Regions from separate parts of the Paenibacillus sp. FSL F4-0097 genome, predicted to be linked through region 1. Evidence: riboswitches for the same ligand, from Rfam matches in the RefSeq annotation. Region 1 holds a riboswitch; the other holds the start of a gene.
What was found. Region 1 has a riboswitch for preQ1 ahead of MHH86_RS06105 (queuosine precursor transporter). Riboswitches for the same ligand answer to the same signal wherever they lie in the genome.

Region 1 (9,800 bases):
AGCTCTTGCATGATGGAAAGAACCTGCTGTCTTCCCTGAGGATCAAGCATTGAGGTAGCCTCGTCAAAAATAATGACTTGCGGGCGCATCGCCAATATAGCTGCGATAGCGACACGTTGCTTTTGACCTCCAGATAACTGATGTGGCATAGCCTCCAGATAATCCTCCATTTGAACGGCCTGCAAGGCATGATCCAATCGGCTGCGCATTTCCTCCCTCGGCACACGGATATTCTCCAAACCAAAAAGCACCTCATCCATAACGGTTGTGGTGATAAACTGATCCTCTGGATTCTGAAAAACAAAACCGATTTGCTGATGGATCTCCGCAAGATCCGTTGGTTTTGCCGTGTCCAAGCTCTTAAATTGTACAGCCCCTTTTCGTGGCAGCAGCAGTCCGTCCATGAGCTTTGCAATAGTGGATTTGCCAGAACCATTCGCGCCAACTATCGCCACAAACTCCCCTGCTTCTATCGTAAAGCTAATATCCTCCAGGAGAGGTTGTCCCTTTTTATAATAAAAACAAACTTGATCGAAGGTAAGCATTTATTCACTCCCCTTTTGAAGGTGCCAAGCAGCAAAAAATGCCTCAATGCTGTTCTCGGAAAATGCAGGTGCAGGCTTCTCCCATTTTGTCACTTTTGATCCATTCACAGCAAAGATTTCACCGGTTAAATCCGCGTCGGACTCCCTCAATAATGCTGTCACGAAGGAAGCAATATCCTCCGGGTCACCTATTCTCCAAAAGTCAGGCAAAGGTTCATTCCGACTGGCATGTTTTTCCCTCAGATGGTCAATTATAGGTCTGGTCATATCCGTTAACGCCGCTGGAGAGATCGCATTGACCCTAATCTGGTCAAGTTTCAGCTCTGCTGCGAGCGTCCACATCATGCCGAGTATTCCAGCCTTGGCTGCACTATAATTCACCTGACCCACGGAACCTGCTAGTCCAGCAGCAGAGGTCATCAACAGGATATCCCCACCTGTTTCACGCATATGTGGTAATACTCGTTGAATGCAGTAATAAGTGCCATTTAAATGCACATCCAGAACAGTCTTCCACTGTTCATCCGTCATACGTTGACATTTCTGATCCTGCACAATTCCCGCGTTAGCTATCAATACCTCGATACGACCGTATCGGGCAATGACCTCACCTACCATAGCAGTGACTGCGACTGGATCGGCTACATTAGCAGCGTACCCTAGTGCCTCTCCGCCTGCCTGGCGGATCTCGCGCACAACCTCATCGATTAAGACTTGTTTCGTACCATTTACAACCACTATATAACCTGACTTACCAAGCTGCATGGCGATACTACGTCCGATCCCTCTTGTTGCTCCAGTAATTAAGGCTACTCTATTCATCACTACACCTCTTTCACTGCAAAAGCTCCCGCAGCAATAACATCGCCAGCTTCTGTTGTAAGGATCACTTTCACAAAGCAGTCGTCAGCTGCAAAATCAAAAATCACGACACTATCGACCTCTATAGGCTTATGAAATTTCATATCATATTGAGTGATCCACTGTGTAGGGTGCTCAGCAATGTACAAGGATTGGGCTAATCCCATAAGATACATCCCATGTGCGATGGGTCGCTTCAAGCCAGCCTTGGCAGCGGCATCTACATCTAAATGTATAGGCGCCGAATCTTGGGAAGCAGCTGCATATTGCCGGATAGCTTCAGCTGTTACGCACTTTTTTATCATGATCATCACCTACCCGAATTAACACCGTTTCTGCGGTGACTATAAGCTCACCCTCACACCTACAAACCAGCGTATGTGTGTAAAAAGTCAGTTTACCCTGTCTGCCTTCTTTTTGCACCTCGCCCGTTAACGCTAATTCACAATCCAAAATCATCCCCGCCGTAATCGGAGCCTGATATGAAAATTTCTGAGTGCCGTGAAGCAAGGGTTCACCGATGATTAACCAAGGAATATCGAAGTTTTGCCAGAAAATAATAGGCATCGTCGCAGGAGCAATCAGCTTTCCATTTATCGTCTGCATGGGTGCTTCGATACTCTGTGCGTAGTCCGAAATCCAATCAGCAGTCATATGGATCTGATGTCGGACACTGTTCATTCCATAACCTCCACGAGTGTTGCCAGACCTATCCCGCCGCCGATTCCCAGAGTAGCAAGCCCTCGTTGGTAAGGAGCATGTTGCATTTCAGCACATAACCGAGTCATTAAAATAGCCCCGGAAGCTCCGTATGGATGGCCTATTGCTAATGCCCCCCCGCCAAGATTGACCTTTTCCTGTGGAATTTGAAGCTCATTCAGTGAAGCCAATACTTGTGAAGCAAAAGCCTCGTTAAACTCTACGATATCTAAATCGGCAACGGTAAGCTTTTGGCGTTTTAACACCTTTTGCACAGCTGGTACAGGCCCCATCCCTAAATAGTTCGGATCTACACCCGCAGCTTGCGCATCCACGACCCGTAAAATAGGCTTCAGCTTAAGCTGCTGGCATTTCTCCCGAGACATCATTAATAGAAGCGCTGCGCCATCATTAATAGGACAGGCATTTCCAGCAGTGACGGTACCCTTTTCTTCAAAAATTGGCGGCAGCTTTTGCAGCTTGTCCAGACTCGTATTAGCCCGAGGACATTCGTCGGTGTTCACCCACTGCCCCTCTACCTGAAGAGGTACTATCTCCTGCTGAAACCGGTCACTTTGCTGAGCATGAACCGCCTTTTGATGGCTTTTCAAGGCATATTGATCCTGCTCTTCTCGAGAAATCCCGTATTTCCGAGCTACATTCTCTGCAGCAATTCCCATATCCGGATCACCGTAAGAGCTAGGCGTAAAATGTGCACGGGTATATAGCTGCGGAACCCCCATTAAGGTCTGTGGTTTAACCATTTTCCATGGAGCACGGCTCGTACTTTCGACACCACCCGCTAAATAAATCTCACCAGCGCCGCTTTGAATCAGTCTTGCTGCTATATTAATTGCCTCTAGCCCAGATCCGCACTGACGATCCACGGTGACGCCCGGAACCGAAACAGGCAGCCCCGCTTCAAGCGCAGCTACCCGGGCAATATTACCTCCTGGGCCCACAACATTCCCAATAATGACATCATCGATCAGTTCTTTAGGCAAGTTCGTTTCGGCTACAATATGCTGAATAAGCGGCGCCAGTAATGCTTCCGGCTCAAGTGTACTTAATAAGCCACCCATTCTGCCAATCGGTGTACGTTTTGCCATGACAATTACTGCTTCTATCATACCATCGCTCTTTTCACATAGTCTTTCATCGCTTGCCGGGCAATTTTGCCACTGCTTGTATAGATAAATTCATCCAGGGTTAACAGCTGCTTCGGCGCTTTGTAGCTTGCTAAATACTGGCGGCAATAATTCTTAATTTCGTCGACAGATAAATGCTGCTCTCCGCTCCACTTCACGAGGGCTATCAGCTGTTCTCCCCAGTAATCGTCAGGCACGCCAAGCACCATCACTTCATCTATTTCCGGAAGAAACTCCAGCACCCTCTCTATTTCTTCTGGATAAACGTTCAGGCCTCCGGATATGATTTTATTCTTCAAACGTCCCGCCATATATAAATAACCAGCTTCATCCTGATAAACATAGTCTTCTAAAATAAGCCATCCCTCTCTAAAAGCTGCTGCTGTCTCATTCGGCAATTGATGGTAGCCTAAAAATATCATATCACTACGCACATATAGCTGCCCAATCTCCCCAGTAGGGACTTCCCGGAACTGTTCATCACGAATGGAAATTTGCACCCCGGGATAAGGTTTGCCTATAGAGGTCGGATTATGCTCGGTCAGAACATTCAAATAACTAATATAACTCGCTTCTGAAGAACCGTAGGATTCATAAAGGCGCGCTCCACCAAACACTTCCATGCCCCTTTTCTTGGACAACTCCGACCACTTTGCACCTGAGCTAATAATCGCATCAATCTGTATCTGCCCAGGTACAGCCTGCAACATCATGGATTCGATCATTGTTGGTACGACGAACAGCACCACACCCGGAATTTGCTGGCACAGCTCTAACACCTTCGTGGCACTAAATTTTTGTGTGATATGAAAGGTTGCTCCACAATATAGACTCTGCATTACGGCGAATAAGGATAGGGAATGCACAAATGGACCTGGTGCCAAAACATCCTTCATAGCGTCCAATTCAAAAGCAATATTCGAGACCTCAAAGCTTTTTAACCATGATAAATGGGTACGCATATAACCTTTGGGCAACCCGGTTGTGCCTGAAGTAAAGCCAATAAATAATAATTCATTCGTCTCATCCAACTCAGCCTCCGGCTTCAGGGCAGCCAGCCACTGATCATAGGAACTTGTTCGTTCATTTGAGAAGGTCAGTGTTGGGATCGCTTGATCCTTGAGGACCAGATTCTTTGCGGCTTCCGGCTCGGCAAAAATCATTGTCGGCTGGCACTGTTCTATAATAACCTGCAGTTCATTAGCACTCCATTTGGGATCTAAGGGAATGGGAACACAGCCCGCATAAATCGCCCCCAAGAAAACCTCAACAAATTCAATACGATTCGTAGATAAAATCGCGATTTTGTCATGCCTCAGACCCTTTTGCTGTAGGCCATTCGCGATTCTCCGCATCGTTTCTACTAATGTTGTATAGGTATGACTTGCTAGGTCATGGGTTAAGGCAATGTTGTCAGGCTGCTGTGCTGCATGACGCAGTATAGGAACTACTAGATTCATCCTTGATCACACCTGTTCGTAATTTCTGTGACTACCAATTATATACATTTTCTTCAATCGGACTGCCCCGCAAGTCCAGCCCAGACTAAAGGATATGTGATAAGCGCCATCGCAGGCGCTCCTGTTAGACTAACCCGCTAGAATTGCTATGATAGCTTATTTTAGCTTTATATTATTTTTATGTACACATTTTCATGTAACTATTAAGTCCATCTTACAACTAAAAAAATAGCCAGCACGCATCGATTATGATCGGTACGCGCTGGCTGTATTGTTGTCTAGTCCTTCTTTTGAAAGGATGATGGTTTACCCTCTTCAGCAAAAGTAAAGGTTCGGGCGATATATAAGATAGGTGTGCTTACTGCGGTTAGTAAGAACTTCGCTAGATAAGTCGTAAGCAAAATTTCAAGCCATACATTCCAGTCATACAAGCCCGCAAACGCAATGGTACAGAAAATAAGTGTATCCACAAAGGAGCTAATCATCGTACTGCCGTTGGAACGAATCCACAGCTGACTTGAGGTGCTGTAATATTTACGAATCCAAGAGTACAACCGAACATCTAGGAACTGACTAATGAAGTAAGCAGTAAGACTACCCAAAGCTAGTCGAGGCATCAGCCCAAAAATCGTCTCCAAAGAAGACTGAGCGATATCGGTCTCCTGTGGCTTAAATACTAGTACCATCTGCATAATGACTGTAGTCATAAGCAAGGTGAAGAAACCAAACCAGACCGCTTTACGTGCTTCCGCTCTTCCGTACTTCTCATTAAGCAAATCGCTGGTCATATACAAAGTGACATACATCGTATTTCCGAGTGTCATCACAATATCAAATGGCATAGCAATCGTCTTAGCTACCTGAATGTTAGCAATTACAGTAGCAATACCTACCCAGGCATACATTCCACTTTTCCCGAACAGGCGGTAACAGAGTAGAAAAAAGGCAAAATTGACAATAACAAATAAAACTCCCCACAACAAATTAAACATATTACTGAAACTCCTCCTAGTTTTGTTTACGCGGGATGGTTACGAACCGCGGCTTACATTATTAAATTTTTGGAACAAAACATTAATACTCTATCACAATAGCGCTTAACAATCCATAAAAATAATATTTTTATATGAAATTGGTAGTTCCAGTTCTTTTTTTTCGACAATTATCTAAAATAGTCAGCAATAATTCATTTTTTTCAGAAAAAAATGCTCTATAGGACAAAACTTTCACTATTCATCCAGAGGTTAATTCTATAGAATAGTATCAAACACCTTATTCCCGATCCATTTAGTAGAAATATGACATAACTATGGAATATATCTCGGGTCGCCAATTTCCAGCAGTTGGCATGGAGTATCTAGTGAAGACCAAAAAAAGAAATGACCTCACCGTCCATAAAAAAAGGAGAGAACGATATGTTTCGTATCAAGCATTCGATCAGTCGCAAATTCACGCGTTTATTATTTGTTGTTCTGTTGCTCACGTCTCTTTTGTTAAGCACCAGCTTCTACTTTATCTCCATCAATATCTTCAACAGCTATGTTATGCCGCAGATTAACAAAATCCTTACTGCCGCTGCTCAGGACGTATATAAGAATCTCAACGTAATGCACGCCCAGCAAACGCTAAATAAGAACGAACAATCTGCCACCAATCTTGAGTTCTATTTTCAGGATAAGAGGAAACAACATGGAGTGGAAACCATTTTTCTGGTCAATCTGAAAGGGAAAGAAGCTGAGATTCTATCCGCAGATCACGATGCAAAATTGCAACGGGCAGAAAGTGTCACCGTATCCTCTGCAATGCAACAAGCCTCTAAAGGAAAAACTGGACTAAGCGATACATATAGCGACGCGCATGGTATACATAAAACAGCTTATATCGGTATTCCCGGAAGTACGATGATCATCGGTGTAAGCAGTGACGTAAGCTTCATTCAAGAAAAAACAGACAGCATTCTATGGACAAGTGCCGGCATCACACTTCTGACGTTGATCATCGGCCTAACTGGTGCATGGTTTATGAGTGTGCGTATAACACGTCCAATCTCAAAACTGGCAGCTTATAGTGCCCGGCTCGCAGAGGGAGATTTCACCGAAGAATTATCAATTAAAGGAAATGACGAAGTTGCACAGTTGTCCGTAAGCTTCCAAGCGATGACCCAACGCCTGAAAGAAATGATCGGACATGTACTGGTAACCTCTAATACTGTCGTTGCAGATTCCAACTCTTTAAAAGAACGTGTTGAGGTTCTCAATGATATGGCAGAACACTCCAGCTCATCGGTAGTAGAAATCGGCAAAGGTAGTACGACTATCGCTAGCAGTGCATCAGATAACTCGAGAGCAATGGAAGAAATCAATTTAGGCATTCAAAGTATTGCCTCAGCAGCGAATGAAGTCACGGAGCAAATCAGTGAGGCTTCCGCTGAAGCAAGTGGCGGTAATGAAATTGCTCAAAGCGCTGTGCTGCAAATGCGCCAGGTTGAACGTGCTTCCCTACAGTCGCTGGATCAATTACAAATCATGAATGAGCGTTCAGTAATGATCGGAGAAGTCGTTCACAGCATTACTGAAATTACGAAACAGATCCAAATGCTGTCGCTGAATGCTTCAATCGAAGCTGCACGCGCAGGAGAGCATGGACGCGGCTTTGCTGTTGTTGCCGGAGAAGTACGCAAGCTGTCTGAACAATCCCGTAACGCAAACGAACAGATCCGTGACTTCCTACTTGGCCTTCAGGAAGATATGAGCCGCTCCGTTACTGAGATGAACCACGTGAATTCTGAGGTTGCCTCTGGAGTCGGCAAGGTAGCAGAAGCAGGTGATGCCTTTAATCACCTCTTGATCCTTATCCAAAGCATCAATCACAGCATCCAATCCGTATCTGCGGCTACACAGCAAATCTCGGCAAGTACAGAAGAAGTCAGTGCTTCCGTCGAAGAAACTGCACAAATTACATCAAGATCGCAAGAAAGTGCGGATACACTCGCTGCTAACTCAGAGCGGCAGCGCGTCGAACTGGAAGGCCATGCAGAAACCGTTAAACATCTGTATGAGCAAGCCAAGAAACTCCAAGAAGCTGTGCAGCAATTTAAGATTTAACGCTTGTAAACTAAAAACCCCCGTTCACACGGAAGTGTTGAAGGGGGGTTTTTAGTTTACAATGGCTCGCTAGCGCTTGCTGAGGTCTCGTTTAGACTCGGCTGCATGCGCTAGGCTTGCGCGGAGCTCTCGCTTAGACTCAGGGTGCATACGCTAGGCTTGCGCGGAGCTCTCGCTTAGACTCGGCTACATGTACTAGTTTGCGCGAAGCTCTCGCTTAGACCTCAGCACGCTATTTGCTGCTGGCTTGCGGACTCAGATGCCGCTATTACTCGAAAAACTGCCATTTGGAGGCTTTTTCGGACTCGAGAGACGCTATGGCCTCATAATCAACCCAGACTCAGCCTATTTTGTTCAAATAGCGCCTCTGGTGTCCAAAAACGCTCCAAAATAACCCTTTTTTCGCAAATAAGGTCTCCTGAGTCCGGAGCCAAGTTACTCACAGCGAATTACTTAAAGTTCATCTGTGGATGCTACCTAAGCAAATTACTCAAAGTTCCTCCGTGGATGCTACCTACAGCAAGTTACTCAAAGTTCCTCCGTGGATGCTACCTACAGCAAATTACTCTAAGTTCCTCCGTGGATGCTACCTACAGCAAGTTACTCAAAGTTCCTCCGTGGATGCTACCTACAGCAAATTACTCAAAGTTCCTCTGTGGATGCTACCTACAGCAAATTACTCAAAGTTCCTCCGTGGATGCTACCTACAGCAATAGAATCAGCTACATGCACTAGCTTGCGCGAAGCTCTCACTTAGACCTCAGCACGCTATTTGCTGCTGGCTTGCGGACTCAGATGCCGCTATTACTCGAAAAAATGCCATTTGGAGGCTTTTTCGGACTCGAGAGACGCTATGGCCTCATAATCAACCCAGACTCAGCCTTTTTTGTTCAAATAGCGCCTCTGGTGTCCGAAAACGCTCCAAAATAACCCTTTTTTTCGCAAATAAGGTCCCTTGAGTCCGAAGCCAAGTTACTCACTCAGTAAAAACTAGGTTACTCAGCTTTCATTCAGCTTTTATGGCTAAGCAAACATCACTCAACTTAGTGTCGCGGTGTCCAGAGGATGACCGATACACCGATCACACAAATACCTGCTCCGACCCAGTCATATACGTCTGGTGTCTTCTTGTCTACAAGCCATCCCCATAAGACCGCAAGCACGATAAACACCCCGCCGTAAGCCGCATACACTCTGCCGAAGGAAGGGAATTTCTGCAACGTAGGGATAATCCCATACGCTATCAGAATCAAGGACCCCACTAAGCCGTACCAAAGTGGCCTTGATTCTCTCAACCATAACCACACTAAATATCCGCCACCGATCTCAGCAAGGCCAGCAATTATAAATAGCAGAATGGCAAATAACATGTCATCCCTCTTCCCTGTCAATCTCCTAAAAACGCAAAGGTTACTCATAACAAATTGTACTCAAGGTTCATCCGTGGGGCTACCTACAGCAAACTACTCAAGGTTCATCCGTAGAGCTACTACAGCAAATTACTCAAGGTTCATCCGTGGAGCTGCTTACAGCAAACTACTCAAGGCTCACCCGTAGAGCTACCTACAGTAAACTACTCAAAGTTCACTTATGGTGCTACCTACTGCAAATCACTCAATGTTCCCTCGTGGTGCTACCTACACCAAATTACTCAAGGTTCATCCGTGGGGCTACCTACAGCAAACTACTCAAGGTTCATCCGTAGAGCTACTACAGCAAATTACTCAAGGTTCATCCGTGGGGCTACCTACTGCAAATTACTCAAGGTTCATCCGTGGGGCTACCTACTGCAAATTACTCAAGATACATCCGTGGAGCTTACATTAAATTGTGCTGGAGCAGCAATAACACTAGCAGCAGCACAACCTCCAGCAGCTCGTTCAGCGCGCCGTACACGTCGCCGGTGAGCCCGCCGAGCCGGCTGCTGATCCGCCGCGCAGCTGCGGTGCCGCAGGCCAAGGCCGCGACCGGCAGCAGCAGAGC
Region 2 (9,800 bases), 2.3 Mb from region 1:
GAAGTTTATCGATACGGTTGAGTGGAAGACAGCTGCGACGGATCACATCACGATTCTGATTCCACAGTTTATTACCAAACATTGGTGGCAAGCCGTGCTTCATAATCAGACCAGCTTTTTAATCCGCTCGTATCTAATGAATCAAAAGGACGTTGTAGTAGCGACTGTCCCTTATCATTTAAATAAATAAGTAGAAGATTAAAGATGAGGTTATATCCGGAACGTTCGGAATATAACCTCTTTTGTATTTTATATGAAGGAAATTGTTGCAAATCCACAGAATTTGAAATTTATATGTTGACACAGAGAATGAGAATCAATATCATTTAAAAGTGAAGCAGAGGTAAAGGTCACCTTTGAATATCAAAGCAGTTACATATAGGAGGGTTTTTAATGTTTTGGCTTAACAGAAAAAGATCAGGAAGCATGAAAGTGACAATGAGCGGACTAATAGTGATGACGCTATTACTTTCCGCTTGTGGTAATAATAATGCTGAAAGTTCATCAAATGCAGGAACAGCGCCTACAACAGCTCCTACAGCAGAATCTACAGAGGCACCTGCTGCTCCTAAGACATTAACAGATGCAATGGGCCATGAAGTAACGATTCCGGCTAATCCACAGCGCGTCCTGGGTTCATATTTGGAAGACTCATTGGTAACTCTGGGTGTGACTCCAGTAGCTCAATGGTCAGTTACAAATGGCGTTCAGGATTATCTGGCCACTGAATTGAAGGATGTTCCTACAATTAGTTACGATCTTCCGTTAGAGGCTGTAACCAGCTTTGCTCCGGATCTTATTATCATCCCATCGGAGTCTTCTGTTCAGAACGGGATTTACGATCAGTTGAATAAGATTGCACCCACTTATGTAATTGGGGATGAACTAAATCAAGATTGGCGCAAATCTTTGCTCAAGATTGGTGAGATTTTGAACAAAACCTCTGAAGCAGAAAAAGCCATTAAAGATTATGATGTTAAAGCAGCGGCTGCGAAAGAACAGCTTGCAGGAGCTATTGGACAAGAGTCCGCGGCTATTCTATGGTTGGTGCAAAAAAACTTCTATATTGTAGACGAAACCCGCAGCAGTGGTGCTGTATTATATACAGACCTTGGCGTAAAGCTTCCTAACTTAGTAACAGAGATCCCAGTAGGAACAAGAGCAACTTGGAATCCAATCTCGCTAGAGAAGCTTTCTGAGCTGACTGCAGATCATATTTTCCTTGTAAATAGTGATAAGACTGAGGGTTCGGAGATCTTAGATAGTGCAATTTGGAAGGGCATCCCAGCTGTGAAAGCTGGAAATGTGCATGAAATGAGCTCAACAAGCAGCTGGCTTTACAGTGGTGCGAACGCTGGCAGCAAAATCATTGACGATGTGCTAAAAAGTCTTGTGAAATAAAAGTCGTAATTCACCATGAATGAGACTGATCATTTCGGTGGGGAAGGGCGTGCAGATCAAGTATCTCGTGATACAAAGATCTGCACCATTTTTTTATAAACCAATCCCATAGTACGGAAAAATCGTTCCTGCAATTGTACAACATAAATATTTTTGCGATAATGAGAATGATTGTTGTTATCATATAAACCATTGTAACTATTGAATAAGGAGACAACCCATGGTTTCACCCTCAGATTTCGCAAATCGTATTAACAATGAACCCAAAAAAGCTCTACATACCCGACCGGCAGCTGCCATTGGTATTCTTATTTTTGGACTTGCTGCCATTGCCTTCGGATTGGCACTTTCGGTCTCAGTGGGTGCGGCAGATATCAAGTTAGCTACGGTATGGGAAGCAATATTTCATTTCAATCCAGATTTACAAAAACATCAGGTGATTAGAGAACTGCGATTTCCACGTGCTATTGCTGGCGCCTTAGTCGGTGCTTGCTTCGCAGTAGCAGGGGCTATCATGCAGGGGATGACAAGAAACCCGCTTGCGGATTCAGGGCTGTTAGGCTTGAATGCAGGAGCAGGAGTAGCGCTGGCAATAGTATTTGCTTTTGCACCCTCACTCTCATTCACTTCACTAATGTTGTATTGCTTTATCGGTGCCGCTGTGGCCTCTTTTATCGTATTCGGAATCGGTTCGCTTTCTTTTAATGGCCTGACCCCCTTGCGATTGACACTAGCAGGTTCGGCAGTTAGTGCTTTATTGGTTGCTATTAGTCAGGGAGTAGCTATTCTTTTCAACTTATCTCAGGATATAGCCTTCTGGTTAGCCGGTGGGATGGGGGGAGCTAGCTGGACTCAGATCAAGATTATATTCCCTTGGGTGGCCGTAGCCTTAATTGCAGCGATGATGTTATCACGATCCGTTACATTGCTCAGCTTAGGAAGAGAAGTTGCGGTTGGTCTGGGGCAGCGGACAAGGTTAGTTCAGTTGGCATGTATGATTGTTGTGGTTATCTTAGCTGGAAGTGCGGTTTCAACGGTTGGCCCGATTGCTTTTATAGGACTAATTATTCCACATGTTACACGTTATTTCGTTGGAGTGGACTACCGCTGGATTATACCTTGCTCGGCTGTTCTGGGGAGCTTATTGATTATCTTTGCAGATATTGCCGCAAGAATGATAAATGCACCGTATGAGACACCGCTAGGAGCCTTAATTGCCATCATCGGCGTACCTTTCTTTATTTATTTAGCGAGTAAGCGGAAGGGGGAGCTGTAATGCCCAAAATAACCCTTACTCCAGATGAAAAAGAACGCCGTACACGCGCCCTAACGGTGTTATCGCTCCTTGCTATACTGATCGTCGTGGTGTTTATAGTCAGTATGAATACAGGGTTTATGCGTCTATCCCCACTGGAGGTATTACATACACTGCTGGGTGATGGAACACATCAGCAAAAGCTTATTTTATTTGATTTCAGATTACCCCGCATCGTAATTTCATTGTTAGTTGGAGCGGGCTTTGCAGTATCAGGCTGTATTCTACAAAGTCTCGCACGTAATGCACTCGCCGAACCGGCTACGCTGGGCATAAGTGCTGGTGCAGGTTTTGCTGTAATCATTTTTATCTCGTTCTTTCCGGCTACAACAGCAGCTCCGGTATTTGTCTTGCCTCTCCTAGCGCTTGGTGGGGCTGGCCTGACCGCAGCTTTAATCTATATTCTTGCCTACCGGAAGGCAGATGGTCTGTCTCCTACAAGGCTGATCCTTATCGGGATTGCGGTCGCTGCAGGAATCAATGCTTGCCAGCTTGTATTGGCACTTAGGCTTGATCCTAATAATTATCAATTTGTAGCTACTTGGATCGCCGGGAAAATATGGGGTGGGGATTGGAGATTCGTCCTTGCTTTGCTGCCTTGGATCGCGATTCTGTTACCGTTCGCCTTCTATAAAGCCCGGGTTCTAAATGTATTGAATCTAGGGGACCATACTTCATTAGGTCTAGGAATGCGTGTGGAGAAGGAACGTATTCTCCTTCTGGTAACAGCCGTAGCGCTTGCCGGCTCCTGCGTCGCAGTAAGCGGAGGTATTGGCTTCGTCGGCCTGATAGCACCACACCTGGCTCGCAGGCTCGTGGGACCCCGTCATCAGGTGTTATTACCTGCTAGTGCTTTGACAGGGGCGCTTCTTATGATTACCGCTGATACCATCGGCAGATGGGTGTTGCAACCTGCGGAAGTTCCTACTGGCATTGTGGTTGCGATTATTGGCGCACCTTACTTTTTATATTTACTCGCCAAGTCTAAAGCGTAAATTAGTTCATACTTAGGAGCAAAGCTCCATAAAACTTTTAAGGGAGTTGTAGATCATGTCAGAACGTTTGAATACAGAAGAATTAAGTATTGGGTATGCAGAGGCTACTATAGTTAAAGGATTGAACTTGTCTATCCCTACGGGAAAAATCACCGCACTAGTGGGCGCTAACGGCTCCGGTAAATCTACAATCCTCAAAACGATGGCCCGGATTATGAAGCCGAAGAGTGGCACCGTAATGCTGGACGGCAAATCGATCCATAACTTTTCAACTAAAGAGGTTGCTAGGCAGCTAGCGATTCTACCGCAGAACCCAACGGCTCCTGACGGTCTGACGGTATCTGAGCTGGTCAGCTACGGTCGTTTCCCTCATCAGAAGGGATTTGGCACGATGACCGCTGAGGATCGCAACATCATCTCCAACGCCCTCTCTGTTACGGGCATGGAATCTTTTCATGATCGCCCTATTGACCGTCTCTCAGGTGGACAACGTCAACGCGCATGGATCGCTATGGCGTTAGCTCAAGAAACAGATATTTTATTCCTTGACGAGCCTACAACCTTCCTAGATATGGCGCATCAGCTCGAAGTTCTTCAGCTATTGCAAAAGCTGAATGAGGAAGAAGGTCGTACCATCATCATGGTCGTGCATGATTTGAATCATGCTACTCGTTATGCGCAGCATATGGTAGCGATTAAGTCCGGTACTGTGGTTAGCGAAGGCTCACCTACTGAGGTTATGACACCAGATGTATTGCGGGAAGTGTTTGGAATTGAAGCGGATATCGTTCCGGATCCACGTACGGGTGTGCCACTGTGTCTTCCTTACGAGCTTGCTGCCTATAAAGCTGTGTAATTATCATCTAAAATCATACAACGAACAGGCTCCCGTCATTGACAAGGGAGCCTGTTCGTTGTTACAGTTGTGGTTGCCTACAATTTCATAATAACTCTTTAAAATAGATCAAGGACCATCATTTATACATGGTTAAAGGAGCATGAAAACATGAATATTGACAAAATTCAAGATGACCTAGAGCAGCTAATGACTGCAGGAAAAGTGAAAAGTCATGAGAATTTAAAAGATCACGTGTACACTAAAATGGGCGGCAAAGCTGATATTTTGGCTGCACCAGCTACTTATGATGAAATTCAAAAGATCGTTACATATGCAGAACAAAATGGGATAACCCTTACGGTACTTGGGAATGGCTCCAATGTGATTATCCGTGATGGAGGTGTACGTGGGATCGTTCTGCAAACGGCAGGACTGACCGAAATGGGGATTCGCGACAATCTCTTATATGCGCAATGTGGTGCCAAAATAATTGATGTTTCCAGATATGCACTTGATAAGGAGCTTACGGGTCTTGAGTTCGCCTGTGGCATTCCAGGAACAGTTGGTGGAGCGCTCTATATGAACGCAGGTGCTTATGGCGGTGAGATCAAAGATGTCCTGCATAGTGCACTAGCTATAAATAAGAACGGGCAATTGGTAACTCTGCAAGGTGATGAGCTGCAATGGGGTTACAGAAAAAGCGTGTTCGCAAGCGGTGAGTACATTGTACTTGAGGCCAAATTTGCTATGACTTCCGGTGATGTTTTAACGATCAAGGCAAAAATGGATGAACTAACTTATTTACGTGAATCGAAGCAACCGCTTGAGTATCCATCCTGTGGGAGTGTATTTAAGCGGCCTCCAGGCCGTTTTGCAGGTCAGTTAATTCAAGAGAGCGGCTTACAGGGTACAAGAATCGGCGGTGCTGAGGTATCCAAGAAGCATGCGGGATTTATTGTGAATGCAGATAATGCAACAGCCAGTGATTACATCGGGCTAATCCACCATGTAAGAGCGACTGTGAAGGATAAATTCGGTGTAGAGCTGGAAACTGAAGTGGAGATCATTGGAGAAGAATAAATGATAAGCAAAAAGAGCCCGCAATCGCTGTGGGCTCTTTTTGCTTATCATAATCATGTTCGTTTAATCTACTGAAAGGGTGTAATTAGCTCTGTCCGTAGTTATTTCTGCCTTGCGGTCGGCTAAGTCTACGATTTGAAGACCTTCAACAGCTAAATCATAAGTGGATTGTGGCAGGGATACCAGTTCACCATCGGCGTTAAGTGTGCTGCCGAAACCTCTTAATATCAGTGCACTTCCAAGATATTCATCAATAACATCGTCTGCACTCCGGAAATCTACGGACTCTAAATTGAAATGAACTTTATCCAAATCACGAAGTTCTTTCTTTTCAATAGCGATTGTTTCATTCAAATGATTGTTAAGCCAATCCATAAGCTGCTGTATACTTTGTTCCATAAAATGCTCCCACCCTTAGCTCGAAGATTATTATGAATAAGTTACCCTTTTCTTAGGATTTGAATCCTTTTTTTTGCCGCATCTTAATTAACCATATGAATAATTCATGTCATTAAAAAGAAATCCACAATCAAATTGGCATTGGTTTTGAGCTTCCTAATCTCTACATACGCAGGTCTATCCACGTTAATCTGGAGTGATTTGCTGATCTGTATAAGGTAACAGTAAAGAGTAGAACTTGTCAGGAGCGGGCTACCCATGGTATAGTTCAAGACGCAATATGCTTTATGCTTTAAGAAGAAGTCTGCACTAAAGTTGTGCAGGAGAGGTTCGCGAACTCCCTCTATAAAAAACTAAGAATATATTAAACAGTACAAGCGGTTGCTGTCCTTTATCCGGACGTTGCTTCCGTTTCTTCTTAGTGGAGCCAAGTTTTCGAAATCTCGTTCTTCTTTCCATTACCGGCCAAGGCCGAAGGAAAAGAGAGGGGTTTTTTGTCGTGTCAGAAGGAAGATTGAAAGAGGAAATGCAAGAAGTTACTTTGCTTGGTAATCAGGGAACACAGTACAAGTTTGGTTATGATCCAGACATTCTGGAGGTGTTTGATAACAAACATCCCGGACGTGATTATTTTGTTAAATTCAACTGCCCTGAGTTCACTAGCTTGTGTCCTGTAACGGGTCAGCCGGATTTTGCCACGCTGTATATTTCGTATATTCCTGAACAAAAAATGGTGGAATCCAAATCATTAAAGCTGTATCTGTTTAGCTTCCGCAACCATGGTGACTTTCATGAGGACTGTGTCAACATTATTATGAATGAACTGATCTCACTGATGGATCCGCGTTACATTGAGGTATGGGGCAAGTTCACTCCGCGCGGAGGCATTTCAATTGATCCTTATTGCAACTATGGAAGACCGGGTACGAAGTATGAGGCGATGGCGGAACACCGCTTAATCAATCACGACCTCTATCCAGAAAAAGTGGACAACCGCTAAATTCCAACTTGTGATAAGGAGAGATTCATATGAACAAAAAAGCACTCGTCGTATTCAGCGGCGGACAAGATAGCACCACTTGCCTGGTTTGGGCATTGCAGCAGTATGAGGAAGTGCAGGTAGTTACCTTCAACTATAATCAACGTCATGCGGCTGAAATCGAAGTTGCAACAGAGATAGCAGCTAAGTTTAATGTAAAACAGCATATTCTTGATCTGGGGCTGCTTAATCAGCTGGCACCCAATGCACTTACCCGTCAGGATATAGATATCGTGGCTGGGGAAGGGGATGAGCTTCCAAGTACTTTCGTCGATGGACGGAATTTGTTGTTTTTATCTTTTGCCGCTATATTAGCTAAACAACTGGGGTACTCCCATATCGTCACTGGGGTTTGCCAAACGGACTTTAGCGGTTATCCGGACTGCCGTGATGTTTTTGTGAAATCATTGAATGTTACGCTGAACTTATCTATGGACTATGAGTTTGCGATCCACACTCCCCTAATGTGGCTGGATAAAAAAGAAACGTGGAAAATGGCCGATCAACTGGGGTATTTTGATTATGTTCGCGAACACACACTGACCTGTTACAACGGTATTATTGGCAGTGGCTGCGGTACTTGTCCAGCCTGTCTATTGCGTCAGCGTGGTCTTGAGCAATATGAGGCGGAGAGAATGGAGGCCGGTTCTTAATGCTTAACGAGGTTTCAGTCTGCAAAATATTTACGTTCGATGCGGCACACCAGTTAGTGGGACACAAAGGGAAATGCAGCAATCTGCACGGACATACTTATAAGCTCGAAGTAGTGCTTAAGGGCAAACCTATGGCCGCGGAAGGCCACTCGGATGAAGGCTTCGTCATTGATTTTAGCGATATCAAAATGACAGTACAACAAAGCCTTGTAGATCGTTTAGATCACGCTTTTCTTGCTATGGGAAATGAACCTGTGTTAGAGACGTTAACGAATACGGGCTCCAAAGTAGCCTTATTGTCTTTCCGCACCACAGTGGAGAATATGTCTTCATATATTGCCTACAAGCTTAAGCAAGCAGGGTTGCCTTTATACTCGGTAAAGCTATGGGAGACTCCAACCTCTTGGGCAGAGGTGCTGGCTGAAGACGTTCCGGATGAAGGGCCATCCTACCGTTTGTATGGAGGCTGTGACTGTGAGTAAGATTCCTGTAATTGAAATGTTCGGTCCAACTATTCAAGGCGAAGGTGCGGTAATTGGAGTGAAGACGATGTTTGTCCGCACCTATGGCTGCGATTATCGCTGCGGCTGGTGTGACTCCGCTTTTACTTGGGATGGTACGGCTAAGAATAAGGTTCGCATGATGGAAGCAGAAGAAATCATAAATGAATTATTGGCGTTAGCTGGAGATAATTTCGACTGTGTTACGATTTCAGGCGGTAATCCTGCCTTGATTGGTGAAGGAATGGGTACCTTCATCAGTCTGCTTCATGAGCGTGGAATAAAAGCAGCGATAGAAACTCAGGGGAGTAAATGGCAGGATTGGTTCAATGACGTGGATGTGCTGACAATCAGCCCTAAACCCCCAAGCTCAGGAATGACAACGAATTGGGAAATGTTAGATAACATCATGAGTAAGATGGAGAAACTGGGTCGTTCTACGCATAGCTTGAAGGTCGTAGTGTTTGATGATAATGATTTTGATTATGCGAAAAACGTTCACCAGCGATATCCGAATGTGCAGCTCTTTCTGCAGCCTGGTAATGATGATGTCACGGAAGAGGGCAACATTTCTGCTCGACTTCTGGGAAGGCTGGAGTGGTTGTTTAATAAAGTAATCGTGGATTCGGATATGAACAAGGTTCGTGTACTTCCACAGTTGCATGCATTGATCTGGCATAATAAGCGTGGCAAATAAAAGATTGATGAAATCGTCCGGGTATCAGCTTACAGATGCTCGTTTTTTATTTTTAACATTTGTAACTTCTAGTAGGTAGATAGTCTGTCCCAGTTTCTGGTATGATTTTGAAAAAAGCTCTTGGAGGTTATTCATTTGGAACAATCAACAGCATTATTAATTATCGATGTTCAAGAAGCCATGTTCTCCTATGAACTAAAGCTGTACGATGAAGAGGGTGTGATGGACAGGATTGTCTCCCTTCAGCAAAAAGCTCGATTAGCAGGTACTCCTATTGTGTATATTCAACATACCGAAGATGAGGAGTACACAAAAGGTACACCCACTTGGCAGATCAGTCACCGCATCACACCGCAGGAAGGCGAAGTTATCGTTGAGAAGCCTACTTGGGATGCTTTTCACCGAACGGAATTGCAAGATGAACTCCAAAAGCTCGAGATCACGAATCTGGTGATCTGTGGGATGCAAAGTGAATTCTGTCTGGATACGACAATAAGACGCGCATACAGCATGGGATATAAAAGTGTACTGGTTTCAGATGCTCATAGCACCTTTGATAATGGGGTTCTGAGTAGTAGGGAGATCGTTAAGCATCATAATGCGATAATTGGAGGTAGATTCGCCCAGTTACGAGCTGAAAGCGAGGTTCAGTTCTAGATGAATACACCCCAGGCTGCCATGAAGCCTATTCAGCGTTCTCGCCTTAGATTGTTTGCTGGCAAACGATATTTTATTTGGAAAAGATATTTGAAATGGTACACTGGACGAAGCAAAATAGCGAAGCAGCGTACGGATGAAACATTATCTTATGCAGCTATGACTCATGCTACCCCGTTATTAAGAAGTCTTCGGAATGTAGATATGCTGCTTCAATACAATAAAA

Region 2: it holds a riboswitch for preQ1, as region 1 does, so the genes downstream of both, queF (preQ(1) synthase) here and MHH86_RS06105 (queuosine precursor transporter) in region 1, are expected to answer to the same signal.

The regions. Positions count from the first base shown of each region.
Region 1 covers NZ_CP151965.1:1,385,253-1,395,052, reverse strand. Annotated here, with positions in the region: gene MHH86_RS06135 (energy-coupling factor transporter ATPase) at 1-545, opposite strand, end outside; gene MHH86_RS06130 (SDR family NAD(P)-dependent oxidoreductase) at 546-1,367, opposite strand; gene MHH86_RS06125 (MaoC family dehydratase) at 1,370-1,711, opposite strand; gene MHH86_RS06120 (MaoC family dehydratase N-terminal domain-containing protein) at 1,686-2,087, opposite strand; gene MHH86_RS06115 (thiolase family protein) at 2,084-3,235, opposite strand; gene MHH86_RS06110 (AMP-binding protein) at 3,232-4,713, opposite strand; gene MHH86_RS06105 (queuosine precursor transporter) at 4,992-5,705, opposite strand; PreQ1 riboswitch class I at 5,716-5,761, opposite strand; gene MHH86_RS06100 (methyl-accepting chemotaxis protein) at 6,129-7,817, shown strand; gene MHH86_RS06095 (YnfA family protein) at 8,861-9,187, opposite strand; gene cobS (adenosylcobinamide-GDP ribazoletransferase) at 9,636-9,800, opposite strand, start outside.
Region 2 covers NZ_CP151965.1:3,720,842-3,730,641, reverse strand. Annotated here, with positions in the region: gene MHH86_RS16680 (APC family permease) at 1-190, shown strand, start outside; gene MHH86_RS16675 (iron-hydroxamate ABC transporter substrate-binding protein) at 394-1,401, shown strand; gene MHH86_RS16670 (iron ABC transporter permease) at 1,622-2,677, shown strand; gene MHH86_RS16665 (iron ABC transporter permease) at 2,677-3,711, shown strand; gene MHH86_RS16660 (ABC transporter ATP-binding protein) at 3,767-4,567, shown strand; gene murB (UDP-N-acetylmuramate dehydrogenase) at 4,718-5,629, shown strand; gene MHH86_RS16650 (hypothetical protein) at 5,693-6,028, opposite strand; PreQ1 riboswitch class I at 6,348-6,391, shown strand; gene queF (preQ(1) synthase) at 6,555-7,028, shown strand; gene queC (7-cyano-7-deazaguanine synthase QueC) at 7,058-7,720, shown strand; gene MHH86_RS16635 (6-carboxytetrahydropterin synthase) at 7,720-8,202, shown strand; gene queE (7-carboxy-7-deazaguanine synthase QueE) at 8,195-8,917, shown strand; gene MHH86_RS16625 (cysteine hydrolase family protein) at 9,053-9,574, shown strand; gene MHH86_RS16620 (VanW family protein) at 9,575-9,800, shown strand, end outside.